2 regions of the Aminobacter sp. Piv2-1 genome follow, and region 2 is predicted to be linked to the other one. Evidence: riboswitches for the same ligand, from Rfam matches in the RefSeq annotation. Region 2 holds a riboswitch; the other holds the start of a gene.
What was found. A riboswitch is a leader RNA that binds a small molecule or an ion and turns the genes downstream of it on or off. The one in region 2 is predicted to bind cobalamin.
Positions count from the first base shown of each region.

Region 1: linked by a shared signal. The riboswitch ahead of AmiPiv_RS08190 (ABC transporter ATP-binding protein) and the one ahead of AmiPiv_RS17875 (DUF1636 family protein) in region 2 are both predicted to bind cobalamin.

Region 1 is NZ_JARKMU010000003.1:408,495-416,079, reverse strand. It holds gene AmiPiv_RS08205 (hypothetical protein) at 1-154, shown strand, start outside; gene AmiPiv_RS08200 (Clp protease N-terminal domain-containing protein) at 165-671, shown strand; gene AmiPiv_RS08195 (MFS transporter) at 1,183-2,349, shown strand; cobalamin riboswitch at 2,382-2,591, shown strand; gene AmiPiv_RS08190 (ABC transporter ATP-binding protein) at 2,694-3,509, shown strand; gene AmiPiv_RS08185 (ABC transporter substrate-binding protein) at 3,532-4,473, shown strand; gene AmiPiv_RS08180 (FecCD family ABC transporter permease) at 4,527-5,534, shown strand; gene AmiPiv_RS08175 (anthranilate synthase) at 5,776-7,585, shown strand, end outside.
Region 2 is NZ_JARKMU010000009.1:205,954-213,538, reverse strand. It holds gene AmiPiv_RS17895 (NuoB/complex I 20 kDa subunit family protein) at 1-49, opposite strand, end outside; gene AmiPiv_RS17890 (NADH-quinone oxidoreductase subunit A) at 40-405, opposite strand; gene AmiPiv_RS17885 (winged helix-turn-helix domain-containing protein) at 749-1,942, shown strand; gene AmiPiv_RS17880 (NADAR family protein) at 1,964-2,512, opposite strand; cobalamin riboswitch at 2,628-2,828, shown strand; gene AmiPiv_RS17875 (DUF1636 family protein) at 2,866-3,300, shown strand; gene cobW (cobalamin biosynthesis protein CobW) at 3,297-4,334, shown strand; gene AmiPiv_RS17865 (cobaltochelatase subunit CobN) at 4,506-7,585, shown strand, end outside.

The DNA.
Region 1 (7,585 bases), on a different contig from region 2:
GCGCCGATTGGCGGACAGGATCGAACGCGAGGCCGTGCGATCGGCCCTGCAGCAAGGTTGGTCGTGGTCGAGGATTGCCCAAGCACTCGGGATCACCAAGCAGGCCGCCCATAAGCGACTTTCGGACGTGGCGGAGAGCGACAGCTCCGCATAAGGGGAACTCGATGTTCAAAGGCATCAAATCAAAGCTCGACGACATGAACATTATCAAGCGTCTCTGCGAGCGGGCGGAAGCCCATGCCTTGCACGATCAGCAACGGGAGCCGGGGGCCGAACATTTTCTGTTGGCCGCCCTCGATCTTCCGGACGGCACGGCTCGTCTCGCCTTTGAGCGAGTAGGAGTGGAGCCAGACGCCCTGCAAGCCGCGATCGAACGGCAATATGGCGATGCCCTTCGGTCGCTCGGTCTGACAGCGGATGCACCGCATGAAACGTCGATTTCGGCAAATCCCGGCGCATATCAAGCGGCACCCTCCGGGCAGGCAGTCATGCAGGAGTTGGCAGCAACCCGGAAACACCATGCCCCATTGCTCGGCGCCCATGTCGTCGGCATCGTCGCGGGAATGTCGCAGGGTGTGGCGCCGCGTGCACTCCGTGCCTTGGGCGTTGATCCCGCCACGCTAAAATCGGCTGCCGACGGGATAGTCGAAACAATCGGCCCCGCCCGCTGATCTCCATCGCTCTCCGTCGCAAGGCCATTGTTCCGCTGTCCGGACACACGGTTTGCGCGGCCAGATGGCGCAACCCTGAGCGCATCGACATCGGAAGGGGCGCCTCGAGCGCCCCTTTCTCATTTCTGGCCTGCGAAAGCCGCTCTGGTCCGCCGAACCGGCAGGCGCCAGCCGAGCCGAGCGTCGCGACCGCGATCAGGACCATGCCCACTCCCTGGGCGACGCCGATCGGATGGCCGTAGATCGCCCAGTCGATGATGATGGCGACCACGGGGTAGACGAAGGTGAGCACGCCGATGACCGGCGTCCTGCGCAACCCGCAGGCCGGTAACACCGCGGTCGAATTCCTGCGCCGCGACCTGACGCAGCAGTCCTGACCGCGCCCGGACTGCACCTCCCGAATGCCTGCCATGCGCGGCGCGCATTGCTGCGATGCAGCAATGCTGCTTGTGCAGGGGCCGACATGAGGAAAATGTAGATTTAAATCGTTTCAGCTCCCCCGAGTCCGTCCATGCCCTTGCCGATCCTCGCTTTGGCCGTTGCATCCTTTTGCATCGGTACCACCGAATTCGTGATCATGGGGCTGTTGCCTGAGGTCGCAGCCGACCTCGGCGTGTCGATCCCGGCGGCGGGGCTGCTCGTCACCGGCTATGCGCTGGGCGTGGTCATCGGCGCCCCGATCATCGCCGTCGGCACGGCGAGACTGCCGCGCAAGCCGGTGTTGATCGGCCTCGCCATGATGTTCGTGCTCGGCAATCTGCTCTGCGCCATCGCCCCCACCTACTGGACGCTGATGATCGCCCGCGTCATCACCGCCTTCGGCCATGGCGCCTTCTTCGGCATCGGCTCGGTGGTGGCGGCAAGCCTTGTGCCGGCCAACAAGCGCGCCAGCGCGATCGCCCTGATGTTCGCCGGCCTGACGCTTGCCAACATCCTCGGCGTGCCCGGCGGCACGGCGCTCGGCGAAGCCTTCGGCTGGCGCATGACCTTCTACGCCGTCGTCGTCATCGGCCTGATCTCGGTCGCGGCCATCGCCTGGCTCGTGCCGGCGGGTGTTGCCCCTCCCGGCAAGGGTGGCGTTGCTGGCGAGGTCAAGGTGCTGGGCAAGCTGCAGGTCTGGCTCGCCATGATCATCTCGGCGCTCGCCTCGGGCAGCCTGTTTGCCGTCTTCACCTACATCAAGCCGATCCTGACCGATGTCACCGGCCTGTCAGTCGAGTCCGTCACCTGGATCCTGCTTTTGTTCGGCGGCGGCATGACCATCGGCAACATCATCGGCGGCAAGCTGGCCGACTGGAAGCTGATGCCGACGGCCATCGGCGCACTGGTTGTGATGGCCTCGATCCACGTCGCCTTCGCCGGCCTCAGCTATTCGGCGCCGGCCGCGATTCTGCTCGTCTTCCTCTGGGGCATCATCACCTTCGTCATCGTGCCGCCGATGCAGATGCGCGTCGTCGAGACAGCCTCGGAAGCGCCGAACCTCGCGGCCACGCTCAACCAGGGCGCCTTCAACGCCGGCAATGCCGCCGGCGCCTGGGCCGGCGGGGCGGCAATCTCGATGGGCGTGAGCTATGCCGACCTGCCCTTCGTCGGCGCGGCCATCGCCCTGTCAGCCTTCGCCGTAGCCGTCATTTCCTTCGCACTCGACCGGCGTGACGCAATTCAGCAGGCGGCATGACGCTTTAGCGATTGTCAGCAACCCGTCGTTGCTGTAGCCACGGCAGCGATGGTTCCTGCTGCCCGACTCGGGCAGCGGATTAAATGGGAACACGGTGAGACGTCCCAGACGCGAAACCGTGGCTGCCCCCGCAACTGTGAGCGGATAGCAAGTCGGAAGAATGCCACTGGCCGCAAGGCCGGGAAGGCTCCGAGGCGCCGAAACCCGCAAGCCAGGAGACCTGCCATCATCGGATGAGTTCAACCGGCCGGGGTGTGCCGCGGAGATGATGATGATTGCGACTGCCTTTTTCGGATCGCCGATCGGATCGTTCTGCCGCCTCCGCCACGTCACGGAGACAGGGCATGCTCGATCGCGTCCACGGCTCTAGTCGCCTCGTAGGCTCCACCCCGGCACTACTCGAACTCGACGGCCTGTCATGGGGCCCGCGCGCGTCGAAGCCGATCCTCGAGCCGGTGACCGTGCGCGTCGCGCCGGCGGAGCTTCTGGCCATCGTCGGCCCCAACGGCGCCGGCAAGTCGAGCCTGCTGCGCTGCCTCTACCGTTACCACCGGCCGACCGGCGGCGCGGTCAGGCTGGACGGCAAGGACATCTGGCGGATGAAGCCGCGCGACTGCGCCCGCCGCATCGCCACCGTGCTCCAGGAGCCGGCGTCGGATTTCGGCCTGACGGTGGCCGAGATCGTCGAACTCGGGCTCATCCCGCACGCCACTGGCGTCGGAGCCGCGGCCGACGACTACCTTGACGTCGAAGCCGCACTGTCGCTGCTCGGCCTCACCCGGCTCGCCGCGCGCGATTTCGGCTCGCTGTCGGGCGGCGAGAAGCAGCGCGCCATGATCGCGCGCGCCCTGGTGCAGCGGCCCGACCTGTTGATCCTGGACGAGCCGACCAACCACCTCGACATCCGCCATCAGCTCGAAGTGCTCGAACTGCTTCGCAATCTCGGCTGCACCGTGGTGGTGTCGCTGCACGACCTGGCGCTCGCCTCGGCCTATGCGGACCGCGTGCTGGTCATGGACGGCGGCCGCGCGGTTGCCTGCGGCAGGCCGGCCGACATCCTCACGCCTGAGCGCATCCGCGAGAACTTCGCCGTGGGCGCCACCCTCGACGACCACCCGGTCACCGGCCGGCCGCGCTTTTCCTTCCATCTCGAACGCTGAACCCGCCAGCCAAGGAGCATCCATGCGCCTGACGATTCTTGCCGCCGCGCTCTTCGCGACCACCGCCGCCCAGGCGGATGACTTTCCGGTCACGGTCAGGAGCTGCAACCGCGACGTGACCTTCGCCGCCCCGCCGCAGCGGGCGGTGTCCAACGACATCAACCTGACCGAGATGATGCTGACCCTCGGCCTTGCCGACCGCATGGTCGGCTACTCCGGCATTTCGGGCTGGAACAAGATCGACGCGACCATTCGCAAGGACATCGGCCAGTTGCCGGAACTCGCGCCGCAATATCCGAGCAAGGAGATCCTGCTCGGCGCCGACGCCGATTTCTACTTCGCCGGCTGGAACTACGGCATGAACGTCGGCGGCGCCGTGACCCCCGACACGCTGGCCCCCTTCGGCATCGCCGTCTACGAGCTGACGGAGAGCTGCATCCACGTCATGAAGCGGGAAAAGTCGTCGATGGACGACATGTATGTCGACCTCCTCAACCTCGGCACGATCTTCGGAGTGCGCGACAAGGCCGAGGCCCTGGTGGCAGGCTACAAGCAGGAACTCGCCGACTTCCAGGCCAAGCTGCCTCGGCTCGACAGGCCGGTGAAGGTATTCATCTACGATTCCGGCGAGCAGAAGCCGTTCACGGCGGGCCGCTACGCCATCCCGACCGCGATGATCGAGGCGGCCGGCGGCAGCAACATCGCCGACGACGTCGAGGCCAACTGGGCCGAGATCGGCTGGGAACCGGTGATCGAGCGCAATCCGGACGTCGTCGTCATCGTCAACTACGGCGAGGTGACGGCCGAGCAGAAGATCGCGTTCATGCGCTCCAACCCGGCCTTCAAGGACATTGCGGCGGTGAGGAACAACCGCTTCGTCGTGCTCGAATATGTCGAGGCCACGCCCGGCCCGCGCAACATCGCGGCGATCAAGCGCCTGGCCGAAGCCTTCCGGGCCGACTGACCGTGTCGCACCGGAATTTCGTCAAGGGCCCCCGCCATGTGCTGATCCATGCCATGCCGGCGCTGGTCGCGGCGCTGACGGCACTGCTGGCGGTCACAATGCTTGTCGCGATCGGCGTGGGATCGGTGGCGATTCCGCTCGACGCGGTCTGGGGCGTGATCGCCAACAAGCTCGTGCCGGGCAGTATCGAGGTCTTCTGGTCGAGCGGCCGCGAGAACATCGTCTGGGACGTGCGCGCGCCGCGGGTCATCCTCGGCGCGACGGTCGGCGCCTCGCTCGCGGTCGTGGGCGCGGCACTGCAGTCGGTGACGCGCAATCCGCTCGCCGATCCGCATCTGCTCGGCGTCTCCTCGGGCGCCGCGCTGGGCGCGATCCTCGCTCTTCTCCACGCCGGCATGGTGTTCGGCCCGATCACCGTGCCGCTGTTCGCCTTCGCCGGCGCGCTGGCGGCCACGGCCTTGGTGCTGATGGTCGCCAACCTGACGCGGGCGCACTCGGCCGGCCAACTCGTGCTGGCCGGCGTCGCCGTCAGCTTCATCATAACGGCGGCTGGCAACCTGTTGATCTTCCTGGCCGATCCACGGGCGGCGCCTATGGTCATCTTCTGGATGCTCGGCGGCCTCGGCCTGGCGCAATGGCAGCAGCTGGCCTACCCGCTGCTGGCGCTCGCCGCCGGCGGCGGCTACCTGCTGACCCAGGCCCGCAACCTCAACGCCATGACGCTCGGCGACGAAAGCGCCACCGCGCTGGGGCTGCCGGCGCGACGCTTCCGCCTCGTCACCTTCGTGGTCTGCGCCGTGCTCACCGGCAGCGCCGTCGCCTATTCGGGCGTCATCGCCTTCGTCGGGCTGATGATCCCGCATGTCGTGCGGCTCGCGATCGGCGGCGACTACCGCCGGGTGCTGCCGTTGTCGGCCCTGGTCGGCGCCATCTTCCTCGTCACGGCCGACATGGCCGCCCGTACCGTGCTGCCGCCGCAGGACATGCCGCTCGGCATCCTCACGGGGCTGATCGGCGGCGTGGCGTTCGTCGCCCTGATGCGCCGCCGGGTCACAAACTGAGGGCCAGTTGGTAATGCAACGCAACACAGCGCAAATCCTGTTGCAGCCCCTGTTTTTCGCCGCTATGGATTTCGCATGAACACGACTTCGCTCCAGAACAATTGGTGGCGGGCCAGCTGACAGCGGCCTCTTGAAGCGCGTGCGCGTGAAAATTGTGGTGGCCGCAACGGGAGTTCCGGGCGGCCATTTGCTTTTTTCGAGCCAGCTCCGGAACCTCCAGCGGCAAGAGATGGAGACGGGAATGACGGTGGAAATCCTTGAAAACGGCGCCGAGCGCTTTGTCACCGGAGGTGGCATCGCGATCACCCGCGAGCGCCACGAGACCGCCTATGCCGGGGCGATCGAGGCCTATATCGACGGGCTGAACAGCCGGCGCGGCGCGGTGTTTTCCTCCAACTACGAATATCCCGGCCGCTACACCCGCTGGGACACGGCCATCATCGATCCGCCGCTGGTGATTTCCGCGCGCGGCCGTTCGATGAAGATCGAGGCACTGAACGCCCGCGGCAAGGCGCTGCTGCCGGTAATCGGCAAGACGCTCGGCAGCCTCGCCGAGGTGACGATCGGCGAAACGAACGACGGCCTGATCAGGCTCGAGGTAGCGAAGCCCGGCCGCGTCTTCACCGAGGAGGAGCGCTCGCGCGTGCCTTCGGTCTTCACCGTGCTGCGCGCCATCACCGCCCTGTTCAAGACAGACGCCGACAGCAATCTCGGCCTCTACGGCGCCTTCGGCTACGACCTCGCCTTCCAGTTCGACCCGGTCGAGCACAAGCTCGAGCGCAAGCAGAGCCAACGCGACCTGGTGCTGTTCCTGCCGGATGAGATCCTCGTCGTCGACCATTATTCGGCCAAGGCCTGGCACGACCGCTACGACTATGCCGGCAAAGGTTTTTCCACCCAAGGCATCGCCCGCGACAGCGTCGTCGAGCCGTTCAAGCCTTCCGACCACATCCCGCCGCGTGGCGACCACGAGCCGGGCGAATATGCCAAGCTGGTGCGCAGTGCGATGGACAGCTTCAAGCGCGGCGACCTGTTCGAGGTCGTGCCCGGACAGATGTTCTACGAGCGCTGCGAGACCGCACCCTCGGAGATTTCGCGGCGCCTCAAGAACATCAACCCCTCGCCCTATTCATTCTTCATCAATCTCGGCGAGGGCGAATACCTGATCGGCGCCTCGCCCGAGATGTTCGTGCGCGTCAACGGCCGCCGCGTCGAGACCTGCCCGATCTCCGGCACCATCAAGCGCGGCGACGACGCCATCTCCGACTCCGAACAGATCCTCAAGCTGCTGAACTCCAAGAAGGACGAGTCCGAGCTGACGATGTGCTCGGACGTCGACCGCAACGACAAGAGCCGCGTCTGCGAGCCGGGTTCGGTGCGCGTCATCGGCCGCCGCCAGATCGAGATGTATTCGCGCCTGATCCACACCGTCGACCACATCGAGGGCCGCCTGCGCGAAGGCATGGACGCCTTCGACGCATTCCTCAGCCACGCCTGGGCGGTGACGGTGACCGGCGCGCCCAAGCTGTGGGCCATGCGCTTCATCGAGAACAACGAGAAGAGCCCGCGCGCCTGGTATGGCGGGGCGATCGGCATGGTGCACTTCAACGGCGACCTCAACACGGGCCTGACGCTGCGCACCATCCGCATCAAGGACGGCATCGCCGAGGTGCGCGCGGGTGCCACCCTGCTCTACGATTCCGTCCCCGAGGAAGAAGAAGCCGAAACCGAACTGAAGGCCTCAGCCATGCTTTCCGCCATCCGCGACGCCAAGACCGGCAACTCCGCAGGCACCGAGCGCACCACCGCGCGCGTCGGCGAGGGAGTGAAGATCCTTCTCGTCGACCACGAGGACTCTTTCGTCCACACGCTGGCCAACTACTTCCGCCAAACCGGCGCCGACGTGTCCACCGTGCGCTCGCCGGTACCGGAAGAGATATTCGACCGCATCAAGCCCGACCTCGTCGTGCTGTCGCCCGGACCGGGAACGCCGAAGGACTTCGATACGGCGGCGACGATCAAGAAGGCCCGCGACCGCGACCTGCCGATCT
Region 2 (7,585 bases):
CTTTCGGCTTCGGCGCGATCAGGGTGCCGGAGGCGTCGTTCAATCCCATTCCAGCGCTCCCTTTTTCCACTCGTAGACGAAGCCGATGGTCAGCACGGCCAGGAAGATCATCATCGACCAGAAGCCGAGCATGCCGATCTCGCCGAAGGACACCGCCCACGGAAACAGGAACGCCACTTCGAGGTCGAAGATGATGAAGAGGATGGACACCAGATAGAACCGGATGTCGAATTTCATGCGGGCATCGTCGAAGGAGTTGAAGCCGCACTCGTAGGCCGACAGCTTTTCCGGGTCCGGGCTGCGGTAGGCGACGAGGAAGGGCGCCACGATGAGGGCGATGCCGACTACGAGCGCCACACCGATGAAAATGACGATGGGCAGATACGAACTCAGGAGAGCGTTCATGCTGCGAATTCCGTTGGTGGCCAATCCACCCAGACTTACAGCACGGGGTCCGTTTCCGGAAGCGCGACGGTTCCTCGCCGGTTCGGACGAAACGGTCGTGCTGCAATGCGGCGACGGTTAGCGCAGGCAGTCGGGCGAAGCAAGCCCAACCTTGTCCGAAAGGTGGCAAACCCCACGGCTGGGCCAGAATCCTGGGGGCATCGCCCATCTTTGATTTCTTTCTATTTTTACTCCACTTTACTCTCCTGACAAGGCCCGGACGGCACTTCTGCTAGCATCTGCAGCAAAGTGCGATTCCCCTACCCCAGCGTCACATTTCCGAAGACTGCGATAGCTTGCCGCAATGACCGAAAAAATCTCCCTGGCCACCGCCCGCCGCATTGCTCTCGCCGCGCAGGGTTTCGGCGATCCACGGCCGACCGGAGCAATCACGCGACGTCATCTCAAGCGCGTGCTCGACCGCACCGGCCTGTTCCAGATTGATTCGGTCAGCGCCATCGTACGCGCCCACTACATGCCGCTCTATTCGCGACTCGGCCCCTATCCGATGGCGCTGCTCGACGACGCCATGCAGCCGAAGAAGCGCATGCTGTTCGAATATTGGGCGCACGAGGCGTCGCTGCTGCCGCTCGAGACCTTTCCGCTGATGCGCTGGCGCATGGAGCAGGCCGATACGGAAATGTACTCGGGCCTGGCGAAGTTCGGCCGCGAGCACCGAGGCCACATCGAGGAGATCTACCGGGAGGTCGTCGACCGCGGACCGATCGCGGCGTCCGATATCGAAGGGGCAAAAGGCTCGGGCGGCTGGTGGGGCTGGAGCCGCGAGAAGCATGCCTTCGAATGGCTGTTCTGGGCGGGCCGCATCACCACCCATTCCCGCCGCGGCTTCGAGCGGCTCTACGACCTGCCCGAACGCGTCCTGCCCGCCGAGATATTCAACCGCCCTGCCCTGCCGGCCGCCGACGCGCATCGCGAACTCCTCAGGATTTCCGCCCGCGCCCACGGCGTCGCAACAGCCATCTGCCTGCGCGACTACTTTCGCCTGTCGCCAGCGAATATGAAGGGCCGGCTGGAAGAGCTGGTCGAGATGGGCGAACTTGTCCCGGTGCGGGTCGAAGGCTGGAACCGGCAGGCCTTCCTCCACGCCGGCGCGCGTGTCCCTCGCAGGCTCCGTGCCCGCGCCCTGCTCGCGCCGTTCGACCCGCTGGTGTTCGAACGCAGCCGCGCCGAACAGCTCTTCGACTTCCGCTATCGCATCGAGATCTACACCCCGGCGGACAAGCGCCAGTATGGCTACTACGTCCTGCCGTTCCTGCTCGGCGAGCGCATCGTCGCCCGCGTCGACCTCAAGGCCGACCGGCCTGCCCGCGTGCTGCGCGTGCAGGCTGCCTATTCGGAGCCATGCGCCCCGCCAGAAACCGCGGCCGAGCTACACGAAGAACTCAAGCAGATGCGCGACTGGCTCGGCCTCGAACGCATCGAGGTGACGCCCGCCGGCGACCTAGGGCCGGCGTTGGCAGCTATTGAGACGGGGTGACTCTGCCAGATTTTCAATAGCTCAGCCGCGGAGCGATTCACGCGCTTCCATCAAAGCAAATCCGAGAAGATTTTCTCCGCCCCACTGCAGCGGATTGCTGGCGCGTACATCCTCGGCGGCAAGGCCAATGCCCCACACAGGATCGACAGGGCTAGCCTCGACCAATATGGCGCTGCCCGTCGAGAGCAAAAAGTCGCGCAGTGCCAAGTTCTGTCCGAATTTGTGCTTGCTTCCCTCGGTAACGATACGGGCCTTCTCACGATCCCATATGGCCGGGTCAAATCCACGCACCCCCCTGCCGAATTGCTTTGCCTGCTTCGGACTTTCGGCCGCTAGTATCTTGGATGCAGTCTCTTGGTCTCCGAACAGACGAGCCTTTTCGGCCATCATCCAGTGTTCGGCGCTCGGATAGCGTAGGCCATTCATCTCAAACGAAGCTGGCCACCATTGACTTAGGCAAGATGAGGTAATTCTACCGTCCCTGGACGGTTGATGCCCCCAGAAGAACAAGAACTGAAGACTCGCCTTGGCGCGATAAGCATCTTCCAGTTGAGAGCGGTTGCGATACATTCTTGCATTTGAAAATGCCGGCAGCGCTTGTCAACCGCCATGCGCGCCCTTTCTCGATCAGACTCCTGCGACGGCATCTGTCGCTCCGCCGCGTTGACTCCACCCCTCGCTACCGCCTAAATCGCCAGTCGACGGTCCTCCGCCCGCAAAGGCGGAAGCTAAGAGGGAATGCGGTGCGGCTTTTTCGGCCAACTCCGCGGCTGTCCCCGCAACTGTGAGCGAAGAGCCGAGCCCGAAGACCACTGGGATTTCCCGGGAAGGCGGGCCAAGGCGACGATCCGCAAGCCAGGAGACCTGCCGTCTAAGTTTTTGATCCGAAAGCCTGGCGGGTGTCCCAGGCAAGGAGCCTGGATTTGGACTTCGACGACAATTCTCCGGTCGCACCATCGGACGCATCCTGCGATGCAGCCGACGCGCGCGCCTGTGATGTAACCATCCTCGTCTGCTCCTCCTGCCGCGACGAAACCGGCTCGGACGCCCATCCCCGCGCCGGCGCCAGGCTTGCCGAGAACACGCGCATGGCTGCCGGCAACGACATCTCCGTGCGCAGCGTCGAATGCCTCGGCAACTGCAAGCGCCGCCTGAGCGCGGCACTGATCCGCGACGGCTCCTGGAGCTACGTCTTCGGCGACCTCAGAATTTCCTCGGGCGAAGACCTTGTCACCGGGGCAAGACTCTTCGCCACCTCGACCGACGGCCTCATCCCCTGGCGCGGTCGTCCCGACAGCCTCAAGCGCGGCCTCGTCGCCCGCATTCCCCCGCTCAATCTGACCAAGGAAGAAAAATGACCGCCTCCGTCGAACGCGTCCCCTGCACCGTCGTCACCGGGTTTCTCGGCGCCGGCAAGACCACCCTGCTGCGCAACATCCTGGAGAATGCAAAGGGCAAGCGCCTCGCCATCATCGTCAACGAGTTCGGCGACGTCGGCATCGACGGCGAGATCTTGAAGGGCTGCGGCATCGACGCCTGCCCGGAGGAGAACATCGTCGAGTTGGCCAATGGCTGCATCTGCTGCACCGTGGCCGACGACTTCGTGCCGGCCCTCGACCAGATCCTGTCGCGCTCGCCGAAGGTCGACCACATCCTGATCGAGACCTCGGGCCTCGCTCTCCCCAAGCCGCTGGTCCAGGCCTTCCAGTGGCCGACGGTGAAGAGCCGCGTCACGGTCGATGGCGTCATTGCCGTCGTCGACGGTCCGGCCCTCGCCGACGGCAAGGTCGCCTCCGACATGGAAGCGCTCGCCGCCCAGCGCAGCGCCGATGATTCGCTCGACCACGACGACCCGGTCGAGGAAGTGTTCGAGGATCAGGTCGCCTGCGCCGACCTCATCATCCTGTCCAAGTCCGACCTGCTCGACGAGGCCGGCCACGCCCGCGCCAGCGCCATCGTTGGCGAGCATCTCGCCCGCGCCGTCAAGATCGTGCCCTCGTCGATGGGCAAGGTCGACCCGTCGGTGCTGCTCGGCCTCGGCCTCGCCGTCGAGGACGACATCGAGAACCGCAAGACCCATCACGACGGCGCCTTCGACCACGAGCACGACGATTTCGACACCTTCGTCATCGAAATCCCCTCGATCGTCAGCCCCGAAGAACTGGCCAAGCGCGTCGCTACCGCCGCCGAGGAAGAAAACGTGCTGCGCGTAAAGGGCTTCGTAGACGTCGGCGGCAAGCCGATGCGCCTGCTCGTCCAGGCGGTCGGCCCGCGCGTCAACCACTACTACGACCGCGCCTGGACTGCCGAAGACGACCGTCGCTCGCGCCTCGTGGTCATCGGCCTCAAGGGCCTCGACCGCCCGGCCATCGAGCGCATCCTGGTGGGCTAACCGAATGCGAAGCTTGCCCCCTCATCCGGCCGCTTCGCGGCCACCTTCTCCCCGCTGGGGAGAAGAGTACGCTGGCACCGCCAATGCTGCTCCTCTCCCCTCGGGGAGAGGTGGCGAGCGTAGCGAGCCGGTGAGGGGGCGACCTCGCACAGCCTTCCGAGGGGCGCGCTGATGCACATCCTCACCACCACATCCGCCTCGCTCGACGACCTGATCGAGCCGGTCGACCTCAGGCAGAAGCCTGCGGATGTGGTGGCGCTGTCCTTCACCGACAGCGACCTCGCGGGCCTCGCCAACGCCTGGAAGGCGGATGCGGCAAACCTGCCGCCGATGCGGCTGGCCAACCTGCGCGACCTCCGCCACCCCATGTCCGTCGACCTCTGGATCGACAGCGTGGCATGCCACGCCAAGGTCATCCTCGTCCGCATCCTCGGCGGCCACGACTGGTGGCGCTACGGCTGCGACCGCCTCGCCGCCCTTGCACGCGAAAAAGGCATCGCGCTGGCGCTGCTACCCGGCGAAAGCCACGACGAGGATTTGCGGCTGATCGAAGCCTCGACGCTGCCGCGCGACGAACTCGACGCCCTGCTCGGATATTTCCGCGAAGGCGGCCCCGAGAACATGAAAACGCTGGTCGCGCGGCTGGCAGGCCTGGCGGGTGGCAAAAGCACGGCTTCAGCGCCGGTGTCGGTGCCGAAGGCCGGGTTTTATGATCCCGACCACGGCATTGTCGATGATTTGGAGACCTTTTTAGCGGGTTGGGACAGCGCTTCTTCGCGCCCCCCTCTGTCCTGCCGGACATCTCCCCCACAAGGGGGGAGATCACCTGTCATCGACCGCGGCGTGCATCCAGCAACGCCACCAATCAGCGAAATCGCCGACGATTGGCCAATCTCCCCCCTTGTGGGGGAGATGTCCGGCAGGACAGAGGGGGGTGCGAAGGATCGCGACGCTGAAAACGCCTCCATCGTCCCCATCCTCTTCTACCGCTCGATGCTTCTGGCCGCCGACGTCGCCCCCATCGACGCATTGGTCGAAGCGCTCCTCGCTCAAGGCATGCGCCCTGCCCCGATCTTCGTATCGAGCCTCAAGGACAATGACTCGCTCGCCTTCGTCGAGGCAGCTCTTGCCGAACTGAACCCCTCGGCCATCGTCACCGCGACCGCCTTCGCTGCAGGCGCCGAGCCCGGCGCGGAGACACTGTTCGACCGCGCCGGCGTTCCGGTGTTCCAGGTCATCGTCGCCACCACCCGCCGCGAGGCCTGGGAGGGCAGCCCGCGCGGTCTCGCGCCCGCCGACCTCGCCATGCATGTGGTGATGCCCGAACTCGACGGCCGCATCCTCGCCGGCGCCATCTCGTTCAAGGCAGAGAGCGAGGTCGACCCCGCCCTCGGCTTCCGCGCCTTCGCTAACCGGCCCGAACCCGACCGCGTCGAACAGGTCGCCCGCCGCATCGCCGCACATCTTAGGCTGCGCGAGACGCCGCGTCATGAGCGCAAGCTCGCGATCCTCATCCCCGACTATCCCAGCGCGCCAGGCCGCACCGGCTATGCCGTCGGCCTCGACGTGCCATCCAGCGTGCTCGCCATGCTGCACGACCTGAAGGCTACCAGGTACGATGTTGAATCGATTCCGGAATCGCCGCGGGAACTGCTGGACCTGATCGAGACCGGCCGACATGGGCTTTCGCTCGACGACTACGTGGCGATGTTTGCGGAACTGCCGGCAGAAGCCCGGGACGCGGTCGAAGCTGCCTGGGGACTGCCCGAGGACGAAGCTGAACGCGCAAGCAAGCGCTCTACGTTGCCCCCCTCTGTCCTGCCGGACATCTCCCCCGCAAGGGGGGAGATCAGGCTGTCATCTACGCCGTTGCCAATCGCCAACGTTGCAGAACGAGCGGTCGCGCTGGAGCTGCCAATCTCCCCCCTTGCGGGGGAGATGTCCGGCAGGACAGAGGGGGGCAACGTAGAGCGCGATACCTCCGCGTACGCTCGCGCCCTCCAATCCTTCCCCTTCCGCGCCGCCACTTTCGGCAACGTCACCGTCGCCCTTGCCCCCGATCGTGGCCGCTCGGCCGACCGCCGCGCCGACTATCACGACCCGACGCTGCCACCTCGCCACGCGCTGCTGGCCTTCGGTCTCTGGCTGCAAAAATCCCTCGGCTGCCACGCCATCGTCCATGTCGGCGCCCACGGCACGCTCGAATGGCTGCCCGGCAAGGCGGTGGCGCTGAGCCAGACCTGCTTCCCCGAGATCGTCACCGGCTCACTGCCGGTGGTCTATCCCTTCATCGTCTCCAACCCCGGCGAGGCAGCGCAGGCCAAGCGCCGCATCTCGGCTGTCACGCTCGGCCACCTGCCCCCGCCGCTCGCCTCGGCCGGGCTGGACGAACGCCAGCAGAAACTCGAGCGTCTGGTCGACGAATATGCCCAGGCCGACGGCCTCGATCGCCGCCGTCGCGACAGGCTGGCGAAGCTCATCGTCGAGACCGCCTCCCAGACCGGCCTCGCGGCCGAAGCCGGCGTCGCCAGGACAGACGCGCCCGACGAGGCCTTGCGCCGCATCGACGCCTGGCTCTGCGACCTCAAGGATTTCGCTATCAAGGACGGCCTCCACGTCTATGGCCGCACTGACGCCGACGAGCCGGACGCCGCTCGTCTCGCGAGCGCCGAGGCCGAGCGGCAAAACCTGATCGCCGCACTCGACGGCCGCCACGTCAAGGCCGGCCCCTCGGGCGCGCCGGCGCGTGGCCGCACCGACGTCCTGCCGACAGGGCGCAACCTGTTCACCTCCGATCCTCGCACCATGCCGACGCCGACGGCCTTCGACCTCGGCAAGGCCGCCAGCGACGAGGTCATGCGCAGCTACCTGCAGAGCCACGGTGAATGGCCGCGCGCGCTGGTCATCGACCTCTGGGGCAGCGCCTCGTTGCGCACCGGCGGCGAAGAGATCGCCCAAGGGCTGGCACTGATGGGCTGCCGGCCGCAATGGGACGCTGCCACGGGCCGCGTCACCGGCATCGAGGTGCTGCCGCCGGCAGCGCTCGGCCGCCCGCGCGTCGACGTCACCTGGCGCATCTCGGGCCTGTTCCGCGACATGTTCCCGACCCAGATCGCGCTGATCGACGCCGCCGCCCGCACTGTGGCCACCCGCGACGAGGACGACCACGATAACCCGCTCGCCGCCAGCACGCGCGCCGCGGGCAAGGTCGAGCCGCGCATCTTCGGCTCTTCCCCCGGCACCTATGGCGC